DNA from 2 places in the Qipengyuania benthica genome. Region 2 is predicted to be linked to the other one. Evidence: predicted binding sites of a transcription regulator. Region 2 holds the regulator's gene; the other holds the start of a gene.

Region 1 (3,385 bases), on a different contig from region 2:
GAAGCGGGTGCCGGTGGGCCCCTGCAGCTTCATCAGCCCGTTCAATTTCCCGCTCAACCTCGCCGCGCACAAGATCGCGCCGGCGATCGCGGTCGGTTGTCCCTTCGTGCTCAAGCCCGCCAGCAAGACCCCGCTGGGCGCGCTGATCATCGGCGAGGTGCTGGCCGAGACCGATCTGCCCGAGGGCGCCTTCTCGATCCTGCCCGCCAGCCGCGACGGCGCCGATCTGTTCACCACCGACGAGCGGCTCAAGCTGCTGTCATTCACCGGCTCGGACACGGTCGGCTGGGCGCTAAAAGCGCGCGCGGGCAAGAAGAAGGTCGTGCTCGAACTGGGCGGCAATGCCGCGGTGATCGTGGACGAGGATGCCGATCTCGACGACGCGATCGAACGGGTGATCAAGGGCACCTATTACCAGTCGGGGCAGAGCTGCATCAGCGTCCAGCGCATCCTCATCCACGCCGCGGTCTACGACCGGTTCCGCGACATGCTGGTCGAACGCGCCCAATCGCTGGTGGTGGGCGACCCCAAGCAGCGCGACACCTTCATCGGCCCGATGATCGACGAGGGCGAGGCCGAGCGCCTCAAGGGGTGGATCGACGAGGCCGTGGCGAACGGCGCCACGCTGCTGTGCGGCGGTGGGCGCGACGGCCAGATGATCGAGGCGACCCTGCTCGAGGATGTCGATACCGCCGCCAAGATCGTCAACGAGGAAGCGTTCGGGCCCGTCGCGGTGCTGATGAAGTTCGATGACTTCGATGCGGCGCTCGAAGAGGTCAACCGCAGCGAATTCGGCTTGCAGGCGGGGATCTTCACCCGCGATCTGTTCAAGGTGCTCGACGCATGGGACCGGGTCGAATGCGGCGGGATTTGCATCAACGAGGTCCCCAGCTTCCGCGTCGACAACATGCCCTATGGCGGGGTCAAGAACTCGGGCCTGGGCCGCGAAGGGGTGCGCTTCGCGATGGAGGACATGACCGAGATCCGCAATCTGGTGATTCGGCGGACCTGAGTGGTCATATCACCGTCGCCCCGGACCTGATCCGGGGCCGGGCTGTCTCCAGCACGCCGCCGGAAGGAAGCATTGCCCCGGCTCGGGGGCCGGGGTGACGATGGTTGTGATATTGGTTGGAGGCCGGGGGTGTCGACGCATCTGACACGGGCCTAGGCCTCCTCCAGCAGCAGCAATTCGCACCCCACCACCAGCAGCGGATCGGGCAGCAACCGGTGCTCGACCTCGCTCACCGTCGCATCGGCGACCAGCTGGCCGGGGATGGCGAATTCATGCTCGGGAAGCGCGGCGACGAAGCGTTCGCCCGCGGCCACCGCCTCGCTCCCGGTGAAGCGCAGCGAGAGGGTGTGACGCGTTCCCGCGAAGGTGATGCTGGCCCAGGCCTTTTCGCGGTGAACCAGCACCTCGCCGCGCTGTTCGGCGAGCGCCAGCAGCGCTTCGCGCAGCCGGTCGGTGGTGGATCGCCGCACGGTTCGCAGCCCGCTTCGGGGCGGATGGAGGGGAGGGCCGTCACTCGACATGCGCAGCCTCCCGACCGGCGCGATAGCCGTCCATGAAGGACAGCACCCGCGCCGCCATGAAGCCGCGCGGTTCGCGTCCCATCCTCAGATCGAGCACGAAGCGCGGATCGCTCGCCGCGAGGCGACCGAATTTGGTGGCGGGCATCTCCTGCTCGCGGAGGAATTTTTCGACGGATCGGATCAGCATGGCACTCCCTCGGCTTGGCGATTCGCGGTCTGTGTTCGCTATTTGTTCCAGCCGAAATCCAACTTGTCTAGGAAAAATCCTATGGTATAGGAAATGTCGATGTCGGGTTCGACGAAGTGCCGAGGAACAGCTGTTGGTCGAAATTCATGACGCCGCCGCGCCCGAACGCGCCCGCCTGCTCGAACTGGCGCAGGCCAGCCGTTCCAGCCTCGCTTCGCTCTCCGCCATGCTCGGCCGCAACCCGAGCTACCTCCAGCAATTCGTCCGCAAGGGATCGCCCCGTCGCCTGGAGGAGAACGACCGGCACAAGCTGGCCGAATTCTTCGGGGTTTCGGAAAGCGAATTGGGCGCGTCGTCAGTGCCCTTGCGGAAGACTTTGAGTGAGGATTTCATCGCCGTTCCGCGACTCCCGCTCGATGCCTCGGCCGGACCGGGAGCGCTGGGATCGGCGGAAATTTCCCTCGACAGCTTCCGCTTCTCGCGCCGCTGGCTGCGCGAAATGGGGCTGGAGGGTGCGGATCTTTCCGCCATCCGCGTCGAAGGGGATTCGATGGAACCCGTGCTGCGCAGCGGCGACGAGATCTTCGTCGATCGCAACAAGCGCGCCGGCGAGGGCGTCTTCGTCCTGCGCATCGGCGATGCCTTGCACGTCAAGCAGGTCCAGGCCAGCGGTTCCGAGCGGATCCGACTGGTCAGCGCCAACGAGGCCTATCCGCCGATCGAACTGGCGCGCGAGGAGATCGAGATCATCGGCCGCGTAGTCTGGAAGGGTGGCCGGTTGTGACGGTTGCCGGGTGAGCGAGGGCGCTGGCCTCGAATGGCTTCCGCCGCTTTCGATCCTAGCTCAGAACCAGTTCCGAGACGTCGCGAAAGCTCCCCAGCTGGCCTTTCAGAAAGGTGTTGAAGGCGATCGAATGCCGGGTTTCGCTCGACTGGTTGGGCTCGACGAAATGCAACAGGCTCGAAGAAAAGAGCACCAGATCGCCCTTCTTGGGCTGGATGGCGTTTTTGGTCGTGTTGTAGATGTTCGCCTTGCCCTCCTCCGGCGTCAGCGCAAGTTGCTGGTACATGCGGTGGCGGTCGAAGATCATGTTGGAGCCCGGTTCCGGGAGATCGCAGTAATAGAGCGATCCCGAGACGATGGAATTGGAATGTGCGTGCCCGTGCATGCCCACACCAGGTGGATTGGCCAGCGCCCATGACTGGGTCACATAGAGATGTTGGGCGATGCCCATTATTTCGCTGGCATAGGTGTCGAGCGCTCGCTGCACCGCATCCGCGATGGTCCTGAGTTCCGGTCGCTTGAAGATATACAGGTCCTCGGAAATGAGATTGACCTGGTTCTGGAGCATCTTCAGCTCGTTGATGAATTCGACCTGCCGCGGACTTATCGCATCGGCGATGTTCGTCACGAAATAGGGTTCGGCGAACAGGGGTTTTACAGAGTAGTCGCAAGTTTCCATCGCTTTGCCTCCCTTTCCGACCCGGTCGTCACAATGCACAAATGGGCCGTCGTTGCAAACCGGGCGCTCGGGAGTTGCTGCAGCGCCGGTTGCGCAAATGCATCGGACGAGCCATGTCCAGCCGATGACCCAGACCGCTCCCACGCCTCCGACGAAAGCCGGGCCCCCGATGAAAGCTGGCATCGTGCCCGTCACGCCGCTG
Region 2 (3,385 bases):
TCGACAAGGGGATGACCATCGGTCCGCTGCGCCTGCTCGCCAAGAGTGGCGGCAAATCGGGCGAGTGGCTGGCCAAGGACACGTGAGCGGCGCCGGCCTGCTGCCGCTCTCCGAAGCGCAGCAGCGCCTGCTGGCGCTCGCCCGCCCCACCCCGGTAGTCGAACTGCCGCTCGGGCGCTGCCTGGGTCATTATCTCGCACGTCCCTTGACCGCGGTGCGCGGCCAGCCTGCTGCCGATCTGTCGGCGATGGACGGCTACGCAATCCGCTGGGTGGATCTGCCCGGCCCCTGGTCCCTCGCGGGAGAAAGCGCGGCGGGACGGCCGTTCGAAGGTATGCTGCAGCCCGGTCAGGCGGCGAGGATCTCGACCGGAGCGATCCTGCCTGCCGGTGCCGACACGATCCTCGTCCAGGAAGATGCCGAGCGCGACGAACAGACGCTGCGGCTAACCGGCGAGGGTCCCCCCGGTCGAGGCGCGCATATCCGCTGTGCCGGACATGATTTCATGCCCGGCACAGCACTGGCATCCGCAGGTGAAATGATCGACGCGCGGTTGATCGCGCTTTCTGCGATGGCCGGGCATGGCACGCTTCCAGTCCATCGGCGAATACGCGTTGCGATCTTCGACACCGGAGACGAACTGGTCGAACCGGGCATGGCTCTGCCGAGCCCGGCGCATCTCCCGGCGAGCAATGGAATCATGCTTGGGGCGATGCTGGCACAATTGCCGGTCGATACGGCTTCGTCCGCCATCGTTCCCGACCGGCTCGAAGCAGTGATCGAGGCTCTGTCGGCGCACGCCGATGCCGATGTCGTCATCACCACCGGCGGAGCATCGGTGGGCGATCACGATCTGATCCAGCCCGCGCTGAAGCGGCTAGGCGGCAGCGTCGATTTCTGGCGCATCGCGATGCGCCCGGGTAGGCCCGTCATGGTGGCGAGGCTCGGCAAGTCCATCGCCGTCGGCCTGCCCGGTAATCCGGTTTCTGCCTTCGTCACCGCGCAGATGCTGGTCCTGCCGCTGCTGCGCACCATGCTCGGCGCGGCCGTGGCGCTTCCGCAGCCCACCCTGCTGCCCGCGGGCGCGCCGTTTCCTGCGGTGGGCCATCGCCAGGATTTCGTCCGCGCGAGGATCATCGGCGGCGCGATCCACCCACTCGACAATCAGGACAGCGGCGCGCTCCACACGCTGCGGCGGGCCGATGCGCTCGCGATCCGTCCGCCGCACGCCGCCGCAGCCACGACCGGCGACCCCATCGCCTGCCTGCTCCTCTCCTGAGCGGGCTTGACGGCGCTGCATTTGTTTCGTACTTGTTCCGTGTTCGTTCGCCCGGTAAGCCAGGCATCTGACACAAGGACCATGCGATGCTGACCCGCAAACAACACGAGCTGATCCGCTTCATCCAGCTGCGGCTGGAAGAAAACGGCATCTCTCCGTCCTTCGAGGAGATGAAGGAAGCGCTCGACCTCAAGTCGAAATCGGGTGTCCATCGCCTTGTCAGCGCACTGGAGGAGCGCGGGTTCATCCGTCGTCTGCCCAACCGCGCACGCGCGCTCGAGGTGATCCGTACTCCCGAGGACGCCGTGCCCCCCAACCGCAGCCCAAAGCCCGCCAATGATACGGTTTTGCCGCAACTCGCCGCGAAAACGGTGGCGCGCGAACCGGCCAACGACATAATCGAACTTCCGCTGCACGGACGGATCGCTGCGGGCGCGCCGATCGAGGCGATCGAGGGGCAGACCAGCCTTCCCGTGCCCGCTGCGCTGCTCGGCCCCGGCGACCATTATGCGCTCGAGGTCTCGGGCGATTCCATGATCGAGGCGGGGATTTTCGACGGCGATTTCGCGCTCATCCGCCGCACCGATACGGCGCGCGATGGCGAAATCGTCGTGGCTCTGGTCGATAACGAGGAAGCGACGCTCAAATATCTGCGCCGGCAGGACGGTCGGATCACGCTGGACCCGGCCAATTCCTCCTACGAGCCGCAGGTCTATCGTGCGGAGCAGGTGCAGGTCCAGGGCAGGCTCGCGGGGCTCCTGCGCCGCTACCACTGAGCGCCGCCGAGCGCCACGTCAGTCGGGTGTTCCACGCCACCAGCCATGCGTGCCCTGGCTTTGTGCCACCGTGCGCACTTCGCCATCCGCGAGATAGACCAGTGTCCCGCCCTCGCGCTCGAGAAACCGCCGGTCGGCCTTGAGCCACAGCGGGCGGCAGCTGCGCGGGAGGAACCGGTCGGCCACCACGATATGCGCACGATCGCAGGCCGCCGCGAGCGCGCGCTCCTCGACCATTTGGCGATTTCGTCCGATCAGCACATGCCAGACACGTTCCCTGCGGCGCAGTGTGATGGTGCAGAATTCCGGCGTGCAACGCGCCTGCGGCCAGCGGTCGAGCGGGATCACTGCTCCATCGGAACCCGCCATCTCGAGCAGATTGTCACGTGCGTAGGAGCTGCGGCTTTCGCGCAGGACCAGCAAACGCTCGTCCTCGCCGACGATGCCGAGGTGGCGCCCGTCGCGAGTGATCAGCAAATCGGCCTTGGGCGTGGCAAGGAACATTCCCACCCCGAGCACCACCGGCACTAGGCCCCAGGCGCGCACCCGTCCCCGCCATAGGGCGATCCACAAAAGCCCGGCCAACATCACCAGCAGCGTGCCCAGGCGCATCTGCGGCATCAACTGCACCGCTCCGGGTTGTTCGGCAACGAAGCGCGCAAGCGCAAGCAGCAGGTCGAGGGATTGTCCCACCAGCCACCACACCGGCTGCCCGAGGCCGACCAGATCGAGCATCAGCGCCAGCGCAAGCAGCGGCATCGTGACGAATGTCACGAGTGGGATTCCCACTACATTGGCGAAGGCTCCGTAGAAACCGGCGCGGTGGAAATGGAACAGCACCACCGGCATCAGCGCGAATTCGATCAGCAGGCCGGTGAGGAACAGGATCGCCACGCGTCTCCCCGTTCTCGCGAGCCAGCTCTCCTCGCGCGCGGCGAGGAAGCGCTTGACCCAGCCCGCGCCGCTCAATGCCACGATGGCGATCACTGCGGAAAAGCTCATCTGGAAGCTGGGCCCCACCAGCGCCTCGGGCCAAAGCAGCAGCACCGCGAATGCCGCGACCGCGACCATCCGCATCGACAGCGGCTCACGCCCCAATGCGATCGCCAGAAGTACCAGCAAGGCCCCGATGCAGCTGCGCACCGTGGGCACCTCGGCACCGGTCAGCAGCGTATAGCCGATCCCCGCGAACGCCCCGATGCCGGCGGCGACCAGCGGCAGACGCACCCGCAGCACCAGCCATGGCCACGCCCCCAGCAGCTTCATCGCGAGAAAGAACGCTGCGGCGATCACCGCGCTGACATGGACGCCGCTGATCGAGAGCAGATGG

The links. The regulator LexA, encoded in region 2, represses DNA repair genes until DNA is damaged. The targets are predictions, from matches to a motif close to GTTCCNCNCTTGTTCT.
Region 1: a site for LexA is predicted at 1,754-1,769, ahead of Q9K01_RS09335 (S24 family peptidase). Genes of this name have one in related genera too.

What each region holds. Positions count from the first base shown of each region.
Region 1 is NZ_JAVAIL010000003.1:64,376-67,760, reverse strand. It holds gene Q9K01_RS09350 (aldehyde dehydrogenase family protein) at 1-1,012, shown strand, start outside; gene Q9K01_RS09345 (hypothetical protein) at 1,165-1,482, opposite strand; gene Q9K01_RS09340 (hypothetical protein) at 1,523-1,720, opposite strand; gene Q9K01_RS09335 (S24 family peptidase) at 1,854-2,504, shown strand; gene Q9K01_RS09330 (TIGR02466 family protein) at 2,560-3,183, opposite strand; gene Q9K01_RS09325 (MBL fold metallo-hydrolase) at 3,353-3,385, shown strand, end outside.
Region 2 is NZ_JAVAIL010000002.1:451,028-454,412, forward strand. It holds gene moaC (cyclic pyranopterin monophosphate synthase MoaC) at 1-86, shown strand, start outside; gene Q9K01_RS07465 (molybdopterin molybdotransferase MoeA) at 83-1,279, shown strand; gene lexA (transcriptional repressor LexA) at 1,366-2,055, shown strand; gene Q9K01_RS07475 (ComEC/Rec2 family competence protein) at 2,074-3,385, opposite strand, start outside.